3 regions of the Methylomusa anaerophila genome follow, and region 2 is predicted to be linked to each of the others. Evidence: riboswitches for the same ligand, from Rfam matches in the RefSeq annotation. Region 2 holds a riboswitch; each other region holds the start of a gene.
The links. A riboswitch is a leader RNA that binds a small molecule or an ion and turns the genes downstream of it on or off. The one in region 2 is predicted to bind S-adenosylmethionine.
Positions count from the first base shown of each region.

Region 1: linked by a shared signal. The riboswitch ahead of metK (methionine adenosyltransferase) and the one ahead of metA (homoserine O-acetyltransferase MetA) in region 2 are both predicted to bind S-adenosylmethionine.
Region 3: linked by a shared signal. The riboswitch ahead of MAMMFC1_RS20320 (trans-sulfuration enzyme family protein) and the one ahead of metA (homoserine O-acetyltransferase MetA) in region 2 are both predicted to bind S-adenosylmethionine.

Region 1 covers NZ_AP018449.1:4,044,017-4,051,743, reverse strand. The annotation lists gene fmt (methionyl-tRNA formyltransferase) at 1-874, opposite strand, end outside; gene def (peptide deformylase) at 874-1,344, opposite strand; gene priA (primosomal protein N') at 1,368-3,830, opposite strand; gene MAMMFC1_RS21625 (hypothetical protein) at 3,950-4,096, opposite strand; gene MAMMFC1_RS18410 (heavy-metal-associated domain-containing protein) at 4,098-4,325, opposite strand; gene metK (methionine adenosyltransferase) at 4,405-5,595, opposite strand; SAM riboswitch class I at 5,668-5,776, opposite strand; gene coaBC (bifunctional phosphopantothenoylcysteine decarboxylase/phosphopantothenate--cysteine ligase CoaBC) at 5,828-7,030, opposite strand; gene rpoZ (DNA-directed RNA polymerase subunit omega) at 7,040-7,246, opposite strand; gene gmk (guanylate kinase) at 7,268-7,727, opposite strand, start outside.
Region 2 covers NZ_AP018449.1:2,828,595-2,836,321, forward strand. The annotation lists gene MAMMFC1_RS12765 (sulfate adenylyltransferase subunit 1) at 1-473, shown strand, start outside; gene metA (homoserine O-acetyltransferase MetA) at 548-1,465, opposite strand; SAM riboswitch class I at 1,535-1,637, opposite strand; gene MAMMFC1_RS21505 (hypothetical protein) at 1,970-2,107, shown strand; gene MAMMFC1_RS12775 (two-partner secretion domain-containing protein) at 2,425-7,727, shown strand, end outside.
Region 3 covers NZ_AP018449.1:4,414,130-4,421,856, forward strand. The annotation lists gene MAMMFC1_RS20295 (uroporphyrinogen decarboxylase family protein) at 1-834, opposite strand, end outside; gene MAMMFC1_RS20300 (nitrogenase component 1) at 1,148-2,500, opposite strand; gene MAMMFC1_RS20305 (nitrogenase component 1) at 2,493-3,983, opposite strand; gene MAMMFC1_RS20310 (DUF2325 domain-containing protein) at 4,034-4,327, opposite strand; gene cysK (cysteine synthase A) at 4,794-5,729, opposite strand; SAM riboswitch class I at 6,053-6,149, shown strand; gene MAMMFC1_RS20320 (trans-sulfuration enzyme family protein) at 6,245-7,390, shown strand; gene MAMMFC1_RS22060 (YezD family protein) at 7,440-7,727, opposite strand, start outside.

The sequences.
Region 1 (7,727 bases), 1.2 Mb from region 2:
TGGATTCAGGCTGTACTTCAACAAGTTCCAACAAACCCTTGCCTGTTTCCACAATAATTCCTTCACTGCCGAGTGCTGCAATTCGCCCTGGCATTGAGCACATTGAATCGGTATTGGCAACTTTTGTCTGCCAGACTTTTAGCTTTTTTTCATTATGGCAGCAATAAGCCCCTGGCCAGGGGTTTAATCCGCGGACTAAATTATGAATTGATGGTGCAGGCATTTGCCAATTGATTTTTTCAATTTCGCGAGTTAATAAGGGGGCATAAGTCGCCTTGCTGTTGTCCTGGGCCTGGCGCGGGACCTTGCCTAATGCCATGAGTTTCAGCGTTTCGGAAAGCAGCTTGGCTCCTAACTCCTTCAGTTTGTCATGCAATCTGCCTGTAGTGTCGTCAGGAGCAATTGGGATTTCCGCCTTTAGAATCATATCACCTGTGTCTAAGCCTGCGTCCATATACATGGTAGTTATTCCGGACTGTGTTTCACCATTGATCACCGCCCAATGAATCGGGGCTGCCCCACGGTACTCAGGCAGCAATGAAGCATGGACGTTGATGCAGCCAAGAGGAGGTAAAGCCAGGATTTTTTTCGGCAGCAATTGACCAAAGGCTACGACGACGATGACATCCGGCCTCGCCTCTTCCAGTTGGCGGATAAATTCATCAGATTTAATCTTTGCGGGTTGCCAGAGTGTTAAATTGTATGCTAAAGCCGCTTCTTTCACAGGGGAAAAGGCTAGTTTCTGCCCTCTTCCCTTTGGCCGGTCAGGTTGCGTAACCACTGACGCAATATCGTAATTTTCATTTACCAACATATTAAGGCAGGGAACGGCAAAATCGGGAGTACCCATGAATACGGTTCGTAAGGCCGCCATTAGCTTTGCTCCTTATCTTTCTCCTTAAATACGCTCTTGGCACGTTCAATAAACAGGATGCCGTTAAGGTGATCAATTTCGTGTTGCAGAGCGCGAGCCAATAAACCGTCACCACTGATTCTAACTTTTTTGCCGCTCCGGTCTAGTGCCTCAACCGTAACTTTAGCATATCTTTCTACTTCTCCGTACATTCCGGGAATACTTAAGCATCCTTCGGTTCCTAAGTTGCTTCCTTCATACTCAAGGATTTCGGGATTAATAAGTTCGAGGATACCCTCGCCGACGTCAATTACAATTAGACGAAGGGATATCCCTACTTGGGGAGCAGCTAGGCCTACTCCGTCCGCCTCATACATTGTTTTGCCCATATCATCGAGAAGCTGCTTAATTTTTTTATCAATTTTGCCAACCGGAGCTGAAACATTTTTCAGAACGCTGTCTCCGGCTTTTTTAATATCCATTATTGCCATTAATATTCCTCCCTGTCATGACATTACAATACATTTAATGGATCAACATCAATAATTATACCTTTTCGCGTGTGTAGCTTGAGTTCTGACAACCGGTTTCTAACTTCACTCAATTGCCTGGTCTTTAGCAGAATATTGATTCGGTAAACATCTTTCTTTTTACTTATAGGAGCAGGAAAAGGGCCAATTATTGACGTATGATTTAAACCACGTAATGTGCATTTAAGTTCAGCAACAATTGCTTTAGCCTGAGAGTCCGCCTCAGTATTGTCTTTAGAAAGAACACATATATTTATCAACTGTGTGAATGGCGGGTAATCAAGCTGTTCACGCAGTTTAATTTCTGATCTGAAAAAAGTTTCATAATCATGTGTGGATGCAGATAGAATCCCGAAATGTTCCGGGTTATATGTTTGCAAAACCACTTTACCCGGTCTATTGCCTCTTCCCGCTCTGCCGGCGGCTTGTGTGATAAGCGAAAAAGTTCTTTCAGCGGCTCTAAAGTCAGGTAGATTGAGAGCAGTGTCTGCCGATATGATACCAACTGCTGTAACATTTTTTATATCATGTCCTTTGGCTACCATTTGGGTTCCTAATAAGATGTCATAGCTTCCTTTTGCAAAGTCACTGAGTATTTTTTCATGAGACGTCTTGCCGCTGGTCGTATCCTGATCCATTCTTGCTATTTTCGCCTGGGGGAACAATTGGGTTAGAGTCTCTTCAACTTTTTGGGTACCAGTGCCGAAATAGCGAATATATCGACTGCCGCATACCGGGCAGCAGTCAGGGATTGCCTGACGTTCCTGGCAGTAATGGCAACGTAAGGAAGTATTTGCTGCGTGATACACCATGGCGATATCACAGTGGTGACATTTAATGACGTGACCGCATTCACGACACATAATGAAAGTGGAATAGCCGCGGCGATTAAGAAGAATTACAGCTTGCTCACCCTTGGAAAATGTTTCACTAAGCATATCTTGCATGGCCGGCGAGATAACTCCCCGCCTTCCTTGCGCTAATTCATTTCGCATGTCTACAACCGTAACGGGTGGGAGGGGAACGCTGTCAATTCTTCTGGTTAGACAAACAAGACTATGCTCACCTTGCAATGCTTGAAAATATGTTTCTACTGAAGGAGTGGCACTTCCTAAGATCACTACAGCTTCTGAAAACTTCGCCCGGGTTAAAGCCACCTCTTTGGCATGGTATCTGGGTGCTTCTTCTTGTTTGTATGTAAATTCGTGTTCTTCGTCAATAACGATTAAGCCCAAATTGTCTGCCGGTGTAAATATGGCGGATCTTGCTCCAATTACAATACCGGCTTGATTACATCGCAACCGTTGCCAGGCATCATATCTTTCCCCCAGGGATAATCTACTGTGAATAACGACAACATCATTATTAAAGGCTGCCTTAAAACGGGAGACAATTTGACTGGTTAAGGCAATTTCCGGAACAAGAACAATTGCTTGCCTTCCTAAGTTTCTGGCAGTACGTACTGCTTCTATATACACTTGTGTTTTCCCGCTGCCTGTGACGCCGCGAAGAAGAAATGATTTAAATTTTTTTTCTAATATAGCGGGTATTATTTGGCCCAGGACCTGTTCCTGGTCTTGGGTGGGCTTAAGTTTGGGCGCGGAAAATTCTCTGTCTGCATAACTATCACGGATTATCTGGACTTGCTTGGTATGGATCAGTCCTAATTTGACCAGTCTTTTGACAGTATCAAGGGTGATGCTTAATTGACGCAATTGACTGCTGTCAAGGCTGTTGTACTTAAGGAGCTCTTCAATTAACCGGAGTTGAGCCGGCTTTCTTTTTGAAGTGGCGTTAATGGTATTAATAGCTGTTGCCGCATCTACAGCAAGTGAGTATACCGTGGTAAGGCGCGGAAGACCGGATTTATATATTTTACTGTGTTTACAGAGTATTTTCTGGCGCAGTAAAGATTTAATTATATCTTCTAAAGAAGAATCGCTGATTGTGTGCCTAAATTCCTTTCTTAATTCCGATAATTTCAGCGGTCCTTTTTTATATATGTGTTCAATTATCTTAAAATTATCCTTATTATCATTATCCTTGCTTGCCTCCTTAAGTTCAGCCAGTTGTACTTCACTGACACTGTCGGCAATCTTGTACAACTCCTGAGTCTTTACCCCTGCTTTTCCAGGAATAAACATTCTATAAGATTCAGCTAAAGAAGTTAAATAATACTCGGCCAACCATTCGGCAGTTTTAAGCATGTGATTGCCAAACCAGGCGAAATCGTCCAGAATGTCAGTGATCGGTTTTAAAGCAGTTTCATCCCTTTCCGATATATCCGATATATTAATTATAAACCCTTCCACAGTGCGTTGACCGAATGGTACTATGACCCGCCAACCTATATCAATATAAGCATAATGATCCGGAATGATGTAAGAAAACGCTTTATCAATATTGCGTGTAGGTATATTGACTATGACTTGGGCAATCTTTTTCATTTTACACCACTTAAGTTATAAGTTTATATAAGTTTTATGGTTGGAAAGAGCTATAAAGAGAGGGGACTTTTTAAAGTCCCCTTTCATGTCAACTCAATAATTATATTCGCGTTGTAAAGTCAAATACCTGCTTTTTTAGCTTCGGTGAAAGTAGTGGACACAATATCCCATTCCATACCGGTATCCATCTCTAATCGTTTGTAAAACCGCTTTAATCTGCGTTTACCCAGGCCCAAAGGGGAAAAATGAAGTCGCATTCGAGACATGTTATTCTTGAATCGAGTAGCCAAGGGATTGTAGGGTTTCTTCAATGTAGCCGCTGGGCGTTACAGATGAGTCATAATCGACAGAGACTTGTTTACCAGTTAGATCAATCTTTACTGATACAACGCCGTGTAAATGGGATAGGGTATGTTCTATGCGCTCGCGGCAATGATCGCCTTTTAGGCCGCCGACGCGGAACACTGAACGGTTTAAGGTATTTTGATCAGCCAATGGTAGTACCTCCTTTGATGACGCTTGTTCACCTAGCAATCTTAGTATTACCATAGACTGTTATGAAATATGTTAGCTCTTAGATATTGGCTTCTTTGCGTAGAATTTCAGCTTTATTAGTACGCTCCCACGGTAAATCAACGTCTGTACGGCCAAAATGGCCGTACGCCGCTGTTTGCCTATAGATTGGGCGCCGAAGATCCAAGGATTGAATGATGCCTGCTGGTCTTAAATCAAAGTGCTTATTAATTAATTCTACAATTTGGTCTTCATCAATTTTGGCCGTCCCGAAAGTTTCTACCATAACAGAAACAGGACGGGCGATACCAATGGCATAAGCAAGTTGTATTTCACATTTATCAGCCAGACCGGCAGCAACAACGTTTTTTGCCACATAACGGGCGGCATAAGCTGCGGAGCGGTCTACTTTTGTTGGATCTTTACCGGAAAATGCTCCGCCGCCATGGCGGGCCATACCACCGTATGTGTCTACAATGATTTTACGGCCGGTAAGACCGGCATCACCTTGAGGTCCACCCACTACAAATCTGCCGGTAGGATTAATATAATATTTTGTTTGGGCGTCAAGAAGTTCATGGGGCACAATGGGAGTAATCACTTTGGTGATCAGATCCTGCTCAATGGTCTTTTGGTCAACATCCGGACTATGTTGTGTAGACACAATGATGGTGTCGATTCTAACCGGTTTTCCGTCTACGTATTCTACAGTGACTTGCGTCTTTCCATCGGGACGAAGGTAAGCTAAATCGCCGTTTTTACGAACTTCGGAGAGGCGGCGGGCTAGCTTATGCGCCAACGAAATCGGCAGAGGCATATATTCCGGCGTCTCGTTTGTTGCATAACCAAACATCATTCCCTGGTCACCGGCGCCGATCGCTTCAATGGCATCCATTTCTCCCTGTTTGGCTTCCAGTGCTCTATCTACACCAAGCGCAATATCTAAAGATTGCTCATCAATTGAAGTGAGCACGCCGCAGGTTTCAGCGTCAAACCCGAATTTAGCCCTGGTATAACCAATGCTTTTTACTGTTTCACGTACAATTTTCGGGATATCAACATAGCAATTTGTAGTGATTTCACCAACAACGTGGACTAATCCGGTTGTTATTAATGTTTCGCAAGCCACGCGACCCATAGGATCCTGTGCAATGATAGCGTCAAGTACACTGTCGGAAATTTGGTCGGCAATCTTATCAGGATGTCCTTCGGTTACAGATTCTGAGGTGAAAAGTACACTTTTTTTGGTCATTTAAACATATTACCTCCTTATCGTATCAAAAAAAGAATAAAAAAACTCCCGAAGGGAGGTGATTTTGTCACTCTCCCATCTTGCGGAAATCCGCAGGAATTGGCACCGTTTTGGGCAATTTGCCGCCCAAGGGTTGCCGCGGTTTCATCGGGCCAGTCCCTCCACCAACTCTTGATGAGAATTGAATATGTAATTTACACCATAAAAATTTTAATTTATATCCGCATAAAAATCAAGTTAAATTTATCATTAAATTATAGATTTTATCTAAAATGACAGCTGAAAGCTCGGTTTTCGACATTTGGGGAAGCTCCTCCACCCTTCCGCTGGGGTAAAGGAGTTTAACAATATTAGTATCGGCGTCAAACCCGGCGCCTGGTAGAGTAACGTCATTGGCTATTATCATATCAAGCTTCTTAAGTCTAATTTTTTCTGCAGCATTGGCAATTAACTCTTCTGTTTCGGCTGCAAAACCAATTAATAACTGATGTTTTTTCAACGTTCCCAATTCTTTTAATATATCCGGGTTTTTGGCAAGCTGTAAGGTTACTATTTCACCGGTTTTTTTAATCTTTTGTTCTTGCGGTTCGAGGGGGCGATAATCGGCAACAGCCGCCGCCTTGATTACAATATCCACTTGATTAAAATTAGCCAGGACGGCTTCGCGCATTTCCTGAGTTGTTTCAACTTTAACAAATTCAACCCCCGCAGGCGGAGAAAGGCTTACTGGCCCTGAAATTAAGATTACTTCTGCCCCCCGGGATTTTGCAGCCTGCGCCAGCGCATAACCCATCTTGCCGCTGGAACGGTTTCCTATATAGCGAACCGGGTCGACCGGCTCACGAGTTCCGCCGGCGGTGATCAAGATTCGCTTACCTGTAAAGTTGTTCCCTGTATTAAGTAAACCCAGTGTTTTGTCAACTATTACCGACGGCTCCGGTAAACGTCCTAGTCCTTCCACGCCGCAAGCCAGCATTCCCGAATCAGGTTCCATCACTTGATAACCTAAATTGCGTAGCTTGGACAAGTTATGCTGTGTAATCGGATTTAAATACATGTTGACGTTCATAGCCGGGGCCAGCAAAACCGGCGCCTTCGTAGCCATTACTGTAGTGGTAAGCATGTCATCGGCGATACCGTTGGCAATCTTGCCAATGATATTAGCGGTAGCCGGAGCGATTAGAAATATATCGGCTAGCGTTGCCAAAGCAATATGTTCAATATTCCACGTTTTCGGATCTTCCCACATGTCTTCCACAACTGGATTACCGCTAATTTCTCTAAACGTTAAAGGCGTCACAAAATGAGTTGCCGCTTTCGTCATTATGACATGTACCCGGCAGCCGGCTTTTTTAAGCCGGCTGACAACCTCTACGCATTTATATACAGCAATTCCGCCCGTTACTCCCATAACAACATTTTTGTACTGAGACATTCTTGCCTCCTACTTTATACCTGTTTTGGTACGTTCGTATGTAATTCTTCCATGAGATACTTCTTCAAGAGCGATGGTTACCGGCTTATTTGATTTGCTTTCAACAAGCGGTGACTGTCCGTCCATGATTTCACGGGCTCTCTTGGCAGCAAGAACCACTAGCGTATATTTGCTATCCACTTTTCCTACAAGAATATCTAGCGAAGGATGAATCACGGAGTTCCCCCCTGTTTTAAACTATAAATCTTCTTTTCTCACACAACTGTGGCGGAAAAAATTCTCAATTAAGTTGTGATTGCGCTGCACTTTACATTTTTCTGCTGCAATAATGGCTTCAATATTCCTTACGGCAGAAGCTATTTTATCGTTAACAACTAAGTAATGATAATTATAAACGCATGATAATTCTTCACTGGCGCAACCAAGCCGTTTTTTTATTGAATCCGGGCTATCCGTACCGCGTTTATTTATACGCTCTGCCAACTCATCGGAAGAAGGAGGAATTATATAAATATATACTCCCTCAGGAAATTTTTCTTTGACCCGCATAGCACCCTGAATATCAATCTCCAGTACAACATCCTTACCACTTTCTAATTGCTCTGCTACATAGCGGCGGGGAGTTCCATAGTAATTTCCGTAAACTTCTGCCCACTCCAGTAAATCATTCTGTTCGGCCATTGATTCAAACTCATGT
Region 2 (7,727 bases):
CGAAGTTTGTGAAGAATGAAGCCGCAATAGCGATGGAGGTCAAACTTTTTGACGAATATTTCTATATCCTTGCGGAAAGCGCCATAAGAAGGTTTGCGGCCAAGGCGCATACCTTCGCGGTGGGAGATGTAATTCCTGCCATAGGGAGAACATACGAGTACCCTGAAGATTTTGATGTTCTGGATCTGGAGACCAAGCTGGTGGCGGTTATCAGGAACTTCAAGCTTAAAGATATTGTCAGTTTTCCGGGATATTCCCATAGTTCGGTACCGATACTTGACGCCAACGGTGCTTGGATAAAACTGGATTCTGTCGGCAGTTTTCAAAAGTTTGCAGCGGAAATTGAATTATTAGATACTATAAATGGTGATCAGCTAACCGTGTTTGCCAACAAGTGGCTTGAGTTCTCCAAATTCAGATATATCCAATACAGACAGGCAGGCAGCGAATTGGACAGTGAGTATCACATATAACATAACCCTGCCTGTACCGCGCGAAACTGACAGAAATGCCCCTCAGTTCTGAAAGAAGAACTGTGGGGTATTTCTTACAGGCGGGATAGATCGAAGGGAGTCTCCTGATAGACGTAATAATTGAGCCAGTTGGAAAAGAGCAGGTTGGCAGTGCTGCGCCATATGACAACCGGCGTTTGCGCGGGGTCATCGTTGGGGTAGTAGTTGCAGGGGACGTGAATGGGCAGTCCCTGGGCAACATCACGGTCATACTCGGCTTTGAGGGTAAGGGGGTCGTATTCGGAATGACCGGTGATGAAAATTTGCCTGCCTTTCCGGTCGGCTACGGCGTAAACCCCGGCCATAGCCGATTGGGCGAGTATACGTACGGCGGGGACTTTTTCGATGTCTTCCCGTCTGATCTCAGTATGTCTGGAATGGGGTACATAGAAGATATCGTCAAGACCGCGAAATAGTTTCTCCTCTTCAATAACACATTTTTGGTGAGGAAAAATACCGAACATTTTTTGCGGCAGATCATGCTTGGGAATGCCGTAGTGATAGTACAGGCCGGCCTGGGCCCCCCAGCATATATGGAAGGTTGAGTAAACATGGGTTTTGCTCCATTCCATAATCTTGCAGAGTTCATCCCAGTAAGCTACCTTCTCAAAAGGCATTTGCTCAACCGGCGCGCCGGTAATGATCATACCGTCATACTTTTTGGATTTCACAGCGTCAAATGTTTCGTAAAATTTAATCAGGTGTTCCTGGGGAGTGTTCGTGGGCGAATAAGTGGCAGTATATATAAAATCGACATCCACTTGTAAAGGGGAGTTGCCTAATAGACGCAACAACTGGGTTTCAGTAGTAATTTTCGTAGGCATAAGATTTAACAATAGTATTTTAAGCGGGCGGATATCTTGGGAATATGCCCGGTTTTCATACATGACAAAAATGTTTTCGCCTTCCAGGATGTTAGTAGCAGGCAGGTTGTTAGGAATTTTTATCGGCATTTTTTGTCCTCCTTTTTTGTGGCAACAACAAAGGCCTCTTTCCGAGGAAAGAGGCCTTAACGCGCTTTCCTCTTATCTGTCAGGATTTCTCCTGCTGGAATTAGCACCACTGCAGTTGCCTGCCGGTTGCCGGGTGTCATCAGGCCAGTCCCTCGACCACTCTGGATAAGAGATTTATTCACTTGAATGTGATTTTAGCATGGAAAACATTGAGTGTCAATAACCATTACAGTGAGGTTGTGTTCATTCTGTGATAATGTCACCTTGTTCTATCTTTGGTTTCGGACTGTCCCCTGACTCATTTAGCTGGACCTGCCGCAGTTTCAAATTTAATACAAATTTAACATTTATATGTGCTAAACTGGACGAAAGTCCTATAGAAACAGGATTAAAACTTTGGTACTATAAATAAAGTGATATTAGGATAATATTGGAATACCTGTTATAAACAACGAATTCATGCATAATACGCTAAAATTCATTATAATTGCCAGGGAGGCGAGCATGAACAAGCAAGGATGCTGTGATGCAATCACCAGAATTTTAAAATCAAATAAGGCCAGGATGGCCCTGGCGGCAATCATCCTATTTTCTGTCACCGCTAGGCCAAAGAAATCGACCCTGCCGACAAGGAAGAACTGAAACGGCGTTCCCAAGCGGAAGCCTTGGAACGACAACATAGGGGACAGGAGAAAGACGTATTTCTACAACAGCAGTCGCCGGCTGAGAAAACAACCGTTTTACCCCGAGGAACCCAGTTTCCTCATCAACGACCTTGTCCTCGAAGGAGACAAGGTCGATCACTTTCCGTGGGCCAAAAACATCCTCAAGCCATATCGCGGCCAAGTCAAGAACGGCAGCTATGACGTCTTCGCCGGCCGGCTACAAAACCGAAAATCTTACCTTTGGCTTACCCTTACCTATCCAATGTGATCACGAAAAATGAGAGGTGAAAAACAATGCTTTGCCTGCGAACCAATAATCAAACCACCACCCAACGGCGCCAAAGCCTAAAAAAATGGCTGATCTGGCTCACCGCCATCCTGCAGCTGTGCCAGCCAACCCTGGCCGGCGCCAGCGCCATCGTCGACAAAAGCGCGCCGGGAAGCAACCGGCCCTACGTAGAATTCACCGCCAACGGCCTGCCAGTCGTGCAAATCACCACCCCGTCAGCGGCCGGCGTATCCCGCAACATCTTTCAGCAATTCGACGTCTTTTCCCAGGGACTCATCCTAAACAACTCCCGCGACATAGTAAGTACCCAACTGGCCGGCTATATCGCCGGCAACCCTTTTCTCCTCAAAGGATCAGCCCGAATTATCTTAAGCGAAGTCAGCGGGCCCCAAGCCAGCCATCTGAACGGCTATACCGAAATCGCCGGCCAAAAAGCCGAATTCATTCTGGCCAACCCTAACGGCATCTTTGTAAATGGAGCCGGTTTTATCAACACCAGCCACGCCACCCTCACCACCGGCGCCCCGGTATTCGGCGGCGACGGCAGCCTAAGCGCCTTCCGGGTAAGCGGCGGCCAAATCAGCATAGACGGCGCCGGACTCAACGGCGGCGACACCGACCGGGTGGACCTCATCAGCCGGGCGGTAACCGCCAATGCCGGTATCTGGACCAACGAACTCAACGTCGTCACCGGTGCCAATGAAGTAAAATATAACTCGTTAACCGCAGCCAACATTACCCCTGACAGCAACAAACCCGCCGTAGCCATAGACGTAGGCGCCTTAGGCGGCATGTACGCCAACAAAATCTACCTTGTCGGCACCGAACAAGGGGTAGGGGTGAACAGCCAGGGAATAATTTCGGCAATCACCGGCGACCTAACCGTCACCGGTGAAGGCAAAGTCACCCTTGCCGGCAACACAACCGCCGGGGAAAATATCTATATTTCCGCGCAAGGCGGCCTCGATACCCAGGACCTAGTATACGCCGCAAAAAGCGCCAACCTTACCACCCCGGCCGGACTCACCAACGCCGGACTCATCGCCGCCGGAGAGCACACCACCCTTACCGCAGCTGCCGTTGACTCAACCGGCACAATCGGCGCCGGCATAAATAGCGACGGAACCATCGCCCCAAACGGCGACATCAACATCACAACAACCGGCAGCACAAAAGCCGGCGGGCAGAACACAGCCGCCGGTAATCTAACCATTCGGGCCGCAGCCGTCGACCTAAGCGGCGCCAACACCTACGCCGGTCAAAACATAAACCTCACAGCCCGGACGGGGGACATTGCCAACACCGGCGGGACAATACAAGCCATGGGCAGCCTTAACGCCAAAGCTAACGGAACACTCAGCAACGACCAAAACCCCGTCGGGACCAAAGGACAGCTCCAGGCCGACCAAATCACCATAACCGCCGGATCCGTCAGCAACATGGGCGGCGTAATCAGCCAAACCGGAACAAAAACCACCCTGATAACAGCTCAAGGCACGATCAACAACTCCCGGGGAGAAATTGGGACTCACGGCGACAAACTGACAATAGAGGCCGCAGAACTAAATAACACTACAGGGAAAATCATCCATGCCGGTGGACAAGAATTAACCATCCGGACAAGCGGCGACACGATAAACACCAGCGGACAAATCGGCGCCAACGGCGCCAACCTGACAATCGAAGCTCAAAACCTCATCAACACCAAAGGGTCAATCGTCCATGCCGGCGCCCAAAACCTAACACTCAAGACGGCAGGAGACACCCTCAACACCGGGGGACAAATTGACACAAACGGACAACTTACCCTCACCGCCCAAAACCTTGACAACTCCAGCGGCCAAATCAACAGCCAAAAAGACATGGACATCCGCCTCGGTTCCGGTCTAATCAATGAAACCGGTGTCATTCGCGGCGGCAGCGCGGTAAAAATAGCGGCTGCCGACACCGTCCACAACCGGCGGGGAACCATCGAGGCCGGCCAGGGACTGAATATAAGAGCCCGATCCCTGCAAAATGAAAACGGTCGGGTGGCCAACCTGGATAGCGGCCTGTTGACCATCACCGTCCGTCAGGACATCAACAATCAAGGCGGCCAAATCGGTAGCAACGGAAAGGCCGAGCTCACAGCCAATACAGTCAACAATCAAAGCGGCACCCTCACCGCCCAAAACAACCTAACCATCCGGGTAGGGGCAAAACTGGACAGTAATGAGGCCAGCACCATCGCCGCCGGCGGCGACCTGACCATCAACAGCGGCGGCGCCATCAACCTGGCCGGCTCAACCACCGCCAATCAAAACATCACCCTCACCGCCCAAGGCGACATTCATAACCAAGGTACCGTCTACGCCGGCCGAGATGCAACCCTTGCCGCCCAAGGCGCCCTCACCAATACCGGCACCCTTGCCGCCCAAAACAACATAACCATCAATGTAGGGGAAAGACTGGACAGTAATGAGGCCAGCACCATCGCTGCCGGCGGCGCCCTTGCCATCAACAGCGGCGGCGTCATCAACCTGGCCGGCGCGACCACCGCCAATCAAAACATCACCCTCGCCGCCCAAGGCGATATAAATAACCAAGGTACCGTCTATGCCGGCCAAGATGCTGCCATTGGCGCCGGCGGCGCCCTCACCAATACCGGCGCCATCACCGCCGGCGGCAACACCGGCATTACGGCCAACACCGTATCCTCCAGCGGTACCCTTGGGGCAGGCGTTACCCGTGAAGGTAAACTTGGCGGCAGTGGCAATCTCACGGTGGTTGCCCAAGACACCCTCACCGCCACCGGCCAAAACCTAGCCGCCGGCAATATGCTCCTGCAAGGAACAGCTATTAACCTGACCGGGGCCGTGAACCAGGCAGGAGGCAGTGCCGCCCTTCGCGCCACAACAGGAGACATCACCCATACGGGCGCAAGCCTGGATGTGGGCGACAAGCTTGACATCAGCGCTGCCAAGACCTTTAATAATGACAAAAATGCCGGGGGAACCGCCGGACAAATCCAGGCGGGTCAAGTAACCATCACCGCCGCCAACATAGCCAACCGAGGCGGCAGCATCCTGCAGATCGGCAGCGAAGAAGCCGCCATAACCGCAGCCCATACCCTCGACAACAGCGGCGGTAAAATTGCCGCCAATGGCGCCGCCAAGATAAAAGTCGGCGAACTTATCAACCAGGGAGGCAGCATCCAAACCTCCGGGCTTGATAATAACAATCTGGTCCTTGATGCCCGCGGCAGCATCAACAACAGCCTATATAACGGACAGGCGGGAATCATCAGTGCCGGCGGCAGCACAACCATAACCGCCGACAGCCTCAACAACAGCCAGGGACAAATTACCGCCGGTCAAACCTTAAGCGCAACAGTTACCCAAGACATCACCAATACGCAAGGACTACTGGCGGCCAACCAAAACGCCGCCGTCAGCGCCGGCCGGATCCACAACACCCAGGGCACCATCGCCGCCGTACAGGGGCAAGCCGACGTCACCGCGGCCACCGGTATTCTTGATAACACGGCAGGGCGGGTGGAAGCCCAAAAGGAAACCCGCATCTTCGCCATTGGCTTAAACAACACAGAAGGTGTCATCCTCGGCGGCAGCCTGGACGTCAACACCAATAACCAACGGACTGACAACACGCGCGGCAGTATCGCCGCCGCCGGCCCGGCCACCATCCGCAGCGGCATCTTTATCAACGAAGCCGGCCTGGTTCAGGCAGCAGGCGATCTCATCCTCGACACCGGCGGGCAAACCCTTGCCAACACCAATTCCGGCGCCACCGGCGGTATCATTGGCCGCGGCAGCGTCAACCTGCTCACCGGCAGCCTTACCAACCAGGCCGGCTACATTTACGGCGAAAATACACTTACAGTAAAAAGCGCCGACATCAACAATAGCCAGGGCGGTCTGCTGACCAGCGCCGGGGCAATGGACATCACCGCCGCCTCGCTAAACAACCAGGGCGGACAAATCCAGGCGGGTCAAGTAACCATAACCGCCGCCGACATAGCCAACCGAGGCGGCAGCATCCTGCAGACCGGCAGCGAAGAAGCCGCCATAACCGCAGCCCATACCCTCGACAACAGCGGCGGCAAGATTGCCGCCAATGGCGCCGCCAAGATAAAAGTCGGCGAACTTATCAACCAGGGAGGCAGCATCCAAACCTCCGGGCTTGATAATAACAATCTGGTCCTTGATGCCCGCGGCAGCATCAACAACAGCCTATATAACGGACAGGCGGGAATCATCAGTGCCGGCGGCAGCACAACCATAACCGCCGACAGCCTCAACAACAGCCAGGGACAAATTACCGCCGGTCAAACCTTAAGCGCAACGGTTACCCAAGACATCACCAATACGCAAGGACTACTGGCGGCCAACCAAAACGTCGCCGTCAGCGCCGGCCGGATCCACAACACCCAGGGTACCATCGCCGCCGTACAGGGGCAAGCCGACGTCACCGCAACCACCGGTATTCTTGATAACACGGCAGGGCGGGTGGAAGCCCAAAAGGAAACCCGCATCTTCGCCATTGGCTTAAACAACACAGAAGGTGTCATCCTCGGCGGCAGCCTGGACGTCAACACCAATAACCAACGGACTGACAACACGCGCGGCAGTATCGCCGCCGCCGGCCCGGCCACCATCCGCAGCGGCATCTTTATCAACGAAGCCGGCCTGGTTCAGGCAGCAGGCGATCTCATCCTCGACACCGGCGGGCAAACCCTTGCCAACACCAATTCCGGCGCCACCGGCGGTATCATTGGCCGCGGCAGCGTCAACCTGCTCACCGGCAGCCTTACCAACCAGGCCGGCTACATTTACGGCGAAAATACACTTACAGTAAAAAGCGCCGACATCAACAATAGCCAGGGCGGTCTGCTGACCAGCGCCGGGGCAATGGACATCACCGCCGCCTCGCTAAACAACCAGGGCGGACAAATCCAGGCCCTGGGCAATGTAGGCATCCAACTCGGCGGCACATTCCGCAATGCGCAAAGCCTGGTGCGGGCCGGTCAAACCCTCACCATCCGCGCCGCCGCCATCGACAACACCAATACCCAGGAGACAAACCAGGGGATCGAAGGCCGGTCGGTAAATCTTACCGCCGCCCAAATCGACAACAGCCAGGGCGCCATCCGGGCCAACGAAACCTTGACCCTGACCGGCAGCGGTCAGATCAACAACAGCCAGGGCTTGGTCTCTGCCGGAAAAACCCTTACCCTGCAAGATGCCAACCTGGACAACAAGACCCTGCAGATCAACAACAGCGGCGGAACATTGATCGCCGGGCAGCAACT
Region 3 (7,727 bases), 1.6 Mb from region 2:
GCCGTCCAAAATAAGCTGGGCAGTTGCCAAATCCACTTTATAATCAAGTGACAGCAAATCGACGTGCAGATCGGGAATCAAATGCAGCCGGTTTTTGATATTGCCACAGATGTGCAGAGTGGTATAAGCCCCTTTATCTTTCAGACGCTTAGCAACTTTTCCTATATAAGGGGCGACGAATTCCTCAAAATGTCTGAGAGAGATAAGATCCCCTGAGGCGGTAGGTTCGGCGATGGATTCGATTGCCGCCCCCTGTTCAATCAAGGGTTCCAGATAGACGGTGCATAGTTCGGTCATTGCCTCCAGCAGTGCGTGCACCCCTTGTTTATCTTTATACAAGCCGGTCATTAGCTTTTCAACTCCCAAAAACTGCCCGGCCAGGGTAAAAGGTCCCCAACTCGAAGTCCCAACCAGGACCCTGTCGCCGATTTGAGAGTGAACCTGAGAAATAATCGAGCGGATAGCGGCAATCCACTCATGGCTATTCAATCGTCCAGGTTGCAGACGGTCAACTTCCCTTGTTGTTGTCAACAGCGGTTCCAGCACATCAATATTGCCCTGCGGCCGGAACTTGATCTTGCCGCCCAAAATGTGGACCAATATATTATGATAACCGGACCCGGGCCACACAATATCCGACTGTACGGTTTCATTGATTTCAAGGATAGCCGGCGCACCCAGCTCCGGCCGGTCGAGTACATCTTTCAGCGTCAGCCCTTTCTGCCGAAAAGTCCACGTCCCCCCCGACAGCAACGCCACCGGCAACCGCGGCTGGGTGGACACGCCCCGGTTTTTCGCGCGAATGGCCTGCAAAATAATGTCTTTTGATGACATTACACATCCCCCATTTGAATTAAAAATTATCTACCTAAGAAATACTCAGGCAATCAAATGCCACGAACTGCTTAGAAATCGGCAGGTGCTAGGCGCGACGAGGACCGGAACGTAAGCGTACTGGGGGTCCGCACAGACTACTTAGAAAAAGGTTAACTAGGCCAGAACGGCTGGAGTGAGGACCGCAGAAGCACGATTCTGATTTCGTTAATGTTATCAACGCAAGTTAACTTGTCGCAGATAACAGCAACGCAGTTGGTACGGCGCCGCAGATGGCGGTTTATAAGCAGTTCCCTACTTTAAGCCAAAAAGTTTATCTGCCGGTGATGATTGAACTGATTAAATCCTCAATCAGTGTTAAGCCGCCGTCGTACCCGGTATAGCCCCGGTTAATGACGGCCCGGTTGGCTACCGGAAAACTGACGCTAAGATGGGCAGCTCCCAGGTCCTTGGCCAGTTCCCGGTCAAGGGAACTGCCAACAACGAAGGCCGGGCTTAAAGAATGGATGTACTTACCTGTTTCGGAACGGCGCTGCGCCCAATGCTCAACTACCTGCCGCCGGATCTCCCCGCCGTCAGTGTGAAAGATGAGCTTGGGAGTCAGACCGCTTTCAAGAGCAGTCAGCCTTCCTGCCAGACGTTCTTGCTGGCATTCATCCAAAATATCGGTAATAGCGGCGACCTCCGGCAGCCAGCCTAAATCCTCGCTTAAAAACCGGGTTATCCCGATGGTGTAGTTGGCGTCCCCGATAACAACAACGTACCGTTGCAAATCCATGTCGTTAAAGCAATCGGTAAGCGGTTCCAGCAGCTTATAGTACCGCTGATTTTCCTTATAAATTAATTCTTCAACCAGCGGGGAGTCGATCTTCAGGGCACCACCCACATGCCGGAGGAAACTGTCCGTAGCTGTCGGCCCGATCGGCAACGGCGAAGCTATAAAGGGGGTACCATGAATTTGTTGCCCCATTTCGGCTGCTCCCTGGCCAAACACATCGGAAACCACGATATTAAGTTCAGCGCTGCCGGCGCGGCGAATTTCGTCAATGCTGTCACGATCTGTAAAAAAGCTGTTTACTGTCAGTCCCAGCTTCTCCAGCAGCGTTCGTATCGCCGTCAGATTACCGCGCCAAAACGGGTCGATATTGGGAGTAACGCCCCACAGGTTAACGAGTCCGGGTTGTTTATGGTCAGTCTTGGGTGCAAAATCCCGCAGCACACTCTTAAGTACCTGATCATAGCCTTCATAAGAATTTCCCCGGAAACCACCTGTCTCGGCAAAGATAATCGGAGTGCCGCCTTCCTGCAGGGGTCTGACTACCGCGCCGACATCGTCGCCGATAACTTCCGTGACGCAACTGGTCAAAACCACATAAATGTCGCCTTGCATGATATCCAGGGTATTTTTAATTTCTTCCTCCAGGCGGTCGGCGCCGCCGAAAACTACTTCCCGTTCCTGTACATTGGAGCCGGGCATACTGAGTCCGCCGCAATATCCCCCGACTTGCAGACCACAGCCACCAGCCTGGGTCCAGGCGAAATTGCCGGCGCAGCCTGGCGGCGCATGTACAATTGGAATGCCTTGCGGCAAGGCGGTTACCGTGGCCATGGCTCCGCCCAACGCACAGGTATACCGCGGTCTTTCAATAAAGCTGCGATCATTCATCCGTTTCACCCCCGGCAACCTTGATGTATTTGAACGGGTTTTCCTTATACCAGGACTCCTGATAGGGCAGATGGGTAAACCGGCTAAGGCTACGGTTAAAGCGGGGGTTACTTAGTTGACGGTAGAGACGACGGGCCAATTCATAGGCGCCCCGGTAACCTACATACTGCAGCCCCACATTATAGATAACATGGGTGGTGATGCCCAGTTTGGCTGCTGTCCCGTTACCGTTCAGATGGCCCAAAAACACATCGGGTTTTAGCCGCTTAAGCAGGTTGGCTTCCTCAAATGGCTGGCAGTTGGCAATATTGAGGGGATAATCTTTACCGGTGAGGCGAATCAGTTTTTCATATTCCACAACGGCAAATTCATCGTGATGGAATGCCCGGATCCCTGCCACTTCGAAGCCCAGTTCGGCCAGCAATATGGCTGTTGACAGCGCCCGGAACTCACCGGCGCTGACAAATGCTTTTTTGCCGGCAAACATTGGCTTAAGCGGCTCCAGTGCGGCATAGAGTTCCGCTTCTTCCGCCGCGATGAGTTCTTCTGCCTGGTCGCCGATATTGAAAAACCCGGCTACATCCCTTAACCATTTACCTGTGTTTTCGATACCGATAGGCATATGCCTGATAATAAACGGAATACCATATTTTTCTTGCAAGTGGTTCAACATGTAATCATCGTGAGTCGGGCAAGTGCTTACCGACAGGTCCGCCTGGGTCATGCGCCGCATGTTCTCAGGATCGGCAAACACGGGAAACACATTTACATCCAGCTTAAGGGCTTTGAGAAGCCGCTCAAGCTCCACTTCATCCCCCCGCCCCATCGACGACATATTCATTAGATTGACGGTGTGTACCGACTTTTCCGCATCATTTTTTTCTGCTGCCGCCGGCAATAGCGTTCGGCCAATGGCATGATAAACAGCATCATATGCTGTAGCCCATATTTTTGTCTTAAAACCTTCGCAATGCACCGGCAATATTTTCGCCTGAACCTCAGACCGGACCTGCTCGGCTATACTTTCCACATCGTCACCGATAATTCCCGGCACACAACTGGCCACTACAAAAATAACGGCCGGTTTATATCGCCGGTCGGCTTCGATAATAGCGGCAGCCAATTTCGTCTCGCCACCGCCGATAACGTCAGTTTCTGTAAGTCCGGTTGACAGCCAGGTGCCGTCTTTGACCACGCCCCAACGTTGATTGTTGCCGGCGCGGACTGCCGCATTGCCGCCATGGCTTGAGGAGCCGCATCCCAGTCCCCCGTGCATGAGCACCACACTGTTTGGTATACTGTTCATTGTACCTAAAGCAGGTAAAAGCAGACAAATGGAGTTCTGGGTAAAGGTCCGTTCCCCGTCAGGCTGACAACATCGCATTCGGCGGCAGGCCAATTCTCCCAATGCCGCCCCGTCGGCAATGCAGGCTTTTAGCCGGTCTTCCCGCCTGGGGGGCTCTTTTAGCTCAAAAAAACTCATAGGTAAGACATCCTTTCTCACTGACATGGCGTTATATTGTAGTTTTGTAGTTACGAAGCTTTAAAGCCGAACTCGGCCAGTTTCTTTTCCAAAGCGCACCAGGACCGTTTTGCGTAGACTAGCGGGATTTCTTGCGCTTTAGCCTGATTTTTTATTACCTTTGCCATGTTGTGATTCACATAGTCGGTAAACACTAATATAAATTTCGCCGCTTTCGGAATATTTAATCTCTTGATTTTTCCGGGATTGCGCCCGTCAACATGGGTAATCTCAGTAACGCCTAACTCGCGCAGTTTTTCTTCTATTGTCCCTAAATAATCCGCGCCAATGACCATCACCATCATTCCCATTCTCTCCTTTCATTAAATATTCCGGTACCGACCATAGCAAGTAAAAAAAGGCAACCGTTTCCTTCAAGAAAAACGGTTGCCTCTGGTTAACCAGTCAGCCGACTTAATTCCTTTTCAATTACTCAGGTTAGCAAATGCCACAAAAGGTTTAGCAAAAAGATAGAGAAATAGCATTTTCCATAAACTTGTATCCGCTATCTAGGAACTGCCACGAACTGCTTAGAAATCGTTAGATGCTTCCGTTGCATATGAAAAAGACTTATTGAAAACTAGCTTAATAATTACTTGTGAATAAGCATAGTCAGACCGGGCGCGACGACGATTCTAATTTTGTTAGCTTAGCATAATAGTCTGTGCGGGGACCTCACTCCAGCGTATTGGTTGTACGCTGGAGTGAGGACCGCAGGAGCAACGACGCAGATGACGGTTTATAAGCAGTTCCCCACTTTAAGCCGATAATTTATTCTTCTTCAAACAACGGGGTTGATAGATACCGTTCACCGGTATCCGGCAGTATCACCACAATATTTTTCCCTTTGTTTTCCGGTCTCAGGGCCAGTTGCGTCGCTGCGAACAAGGCAGCACCGCTGGATATTCCGACTAGTAAGCCTTCTACTTTAGCCACTGTCCTGGCTGCCGCAAAAGCCTCTTCATTTTGCACTTTATAGATTTCGTCAAGGACGTCACGGTTCAGAACTTCCGGCACAAACCCCGCGCCAATTCCCTGAATTTTATGAGGGCCCGGATTGCCGCCGGAAAGTACCGGCGAATCCGCCGGCTCTACGGCTATAACCTTCACGCTGGGTTTACGCTGTTTCAACACTTCGCCCACGCCGGTAATCGTTCCGCCGGTACCTACTCCGCCTATAACTATATCAACTTCACCATCGGTGTCATTCCAGATTTCCTCGGCGGTAGTTTTGCGGTGAATTTCCGGGTTGGCCGGATTTTTAAACTGCTGGGGAATAAAAGAGTTGGGAGTTTCCTTTGCCAGTTCCTCAGCCCGTTCGATGGCCCCTTTCATTCCTTTCGCCCCGGGAGTAAGTTCCAGTTCGGCGCCCAGTGCTTTAAGCAACTTGCGCCGCTCAATGCTCATAGTCTCCGGCATAGTAAGAATCAGTCTGTAACCCCGGGCCGCTGCTACGAAGGCCAAACCGACACCGGTGTTACCGCTGGTAGGTTCGATAATTACGGAATTCTTGTTAATCAACCCTTTGTCTTCCGCAGCTTTGATCATGGCAAGACCAATCCGGTCTTTAACACTGCTCAGCGGGTTAAAGTATTCCAGCTTGGCAATGACCTTGGCGCCTACATTTTTGGCAGCATTATAGTTTTTCAATTCCAACAGGGGAGTATTTCCGATTAACTCAGTTAAATTTCCGGCAATTTTAGCCATACTAGTCATCCCTTTCTTAAATAAGCTCGTAGCTATTCACCCTCGAGCTATTATGCCAGTTATCTTCTGTCAGGAAACAGCAAGAGGCAATCGTGGCTGTTAAAACAACCGCCGACTGCCTCCGGTTTTCCGGTCAGCAAGAATTTAATTAACTTTAAAGTAACACATAAATTATATTTTGTCAAGCAAAAACTTACCAGCGGCCTTGGTCTTTTTCATGCATCATACAACAATCGTCATACAACAAACCAAACTTTTTAAATATTTATCTTGACACTTACATCCGTCTATGGCAAAATAAAATGCAATAAACTTAAATAAATAACTTATCAAGAGTGGTCGAGGGACTGGCCCAATGACACCCGGCAACCGGCATATTGCAAGGTGCTAATTCCAGCGGAGCAATCCGAAAGATGAGTTTTCGTGCGCAAGCCACGGTTCTTCTTTCGGGAAGAACCGTTTTTCTGTAGGCGAAAACCAAAACAAGCCAAAACAAGTAGGGAGGATATCTATTCATGAAGTTTGCCACCAGAGTAGTTCAGGCCGGTCTAGTTACGGATAAATCCACCGGCGCCATCAGCACCCCTATATATCAAACAGCCACCTTTCGTCATCCGGCTTTAGGCCAAAGTACGGGTTTCGATTACTCCCGCACGCAAAACCCAACACGAAAAGCAGTAGAGGAAGCAGTGGCCAATCTGGAAGAAGGACATGCGGGATTTGCTTTCGCGTCAGGCATGGCCGCCATTACGGCAATTCTTATGTTATATCGCCCCGGCGACCATATTATTCTCACTGAAGACTGCTACGGCGGAACCTACCGGATCCTCGACCAACTCTTTACCCAATTGGGCCTTGCTGCAACATTCGTAGATACAGCCAACCTTGAAGAAGTCCGCAGTGCCATCCGCGCCAACACCAGGGCAATCCTTGTTGAAACCCCCACGAATCCGCTCATGAAGATTGCGGATATCCGGTCTATTGTTTCGATAGCCCGCGAAAACTTCTCACACCCTTTGGATATCATCGTCGACAATACCTTTTTGTCCCCTTATTTTCAGCGTCCGCTCACTTTGGGCGCCGACATGGTGATACACAGCGGCTCCAAATATCTCTCCGGACACAATGACGTAGTCTGCGGCATTGTGGTCACCGGCAAACCCTGTCTGTCGGAACGAATCGGGTTTATACAGAATGCTACGGGATCAATTCTTGGTCCGCAAGACAGCTGGCTGTTGTTAAGAGGTCTGAAAACGTTGGCGCTACGTATGCGCGAACACCAGGAAAATGCTGCTAAAGTAGCCAACTGGCTAAAAAAGCATCCCCATGTGACCGCTGTTTATTATCCCGGTCTGCCGGAGCACCCCGGCAAAGATATTCAGGAAGCTCAGGCATCGGGCTATGGCGGCATGCTTTCGTTTGCAATTGATCATCCCGGTCTGCCACAGCAAATCCTGCGTAAGGTTAAAGTATTTCAATTTGCCGAAAGCCTGGGAGGAGTAGAATCACTCATAACCTTTCCCTCGGTTCAGACCCATGCCGATATGCCTTATGAAATGAGGAAACGGCTGGGGATCAATGAATGCCTGCTGCGAGTATCCGTAGGTATTGAAGACGCCGACGACTTAATCGCCGACTTGGAACAAGCTCTAAGTAAATAGTAAATAATTTTTTTAAAAAACGAGGGATTGCCCAGCGGGCAATCCCTTCTTATATTCCGTCGCCGTTGACTCCGGTCATCTTAGTAAATCTATACTTTTCCGTTTTCTCAACTTGCGTAATTTCTCCGGCTTGAACCTGGATGGTGGCTTTACCGTATTCAAGCCCTCTTACCGCCGACAAGATACGCATTCTTAAGTCTGTAGTATTACCGGGAGACTTAATCCAGTCCTTGTTTGTTTCAGAATACGTCACCATATCACATACCCGAATCTTTTCGATTTTTTCAATTTGAATGACTCTTGAATCCTGAACGACCAAGGTGACTGAGCCAAAGTT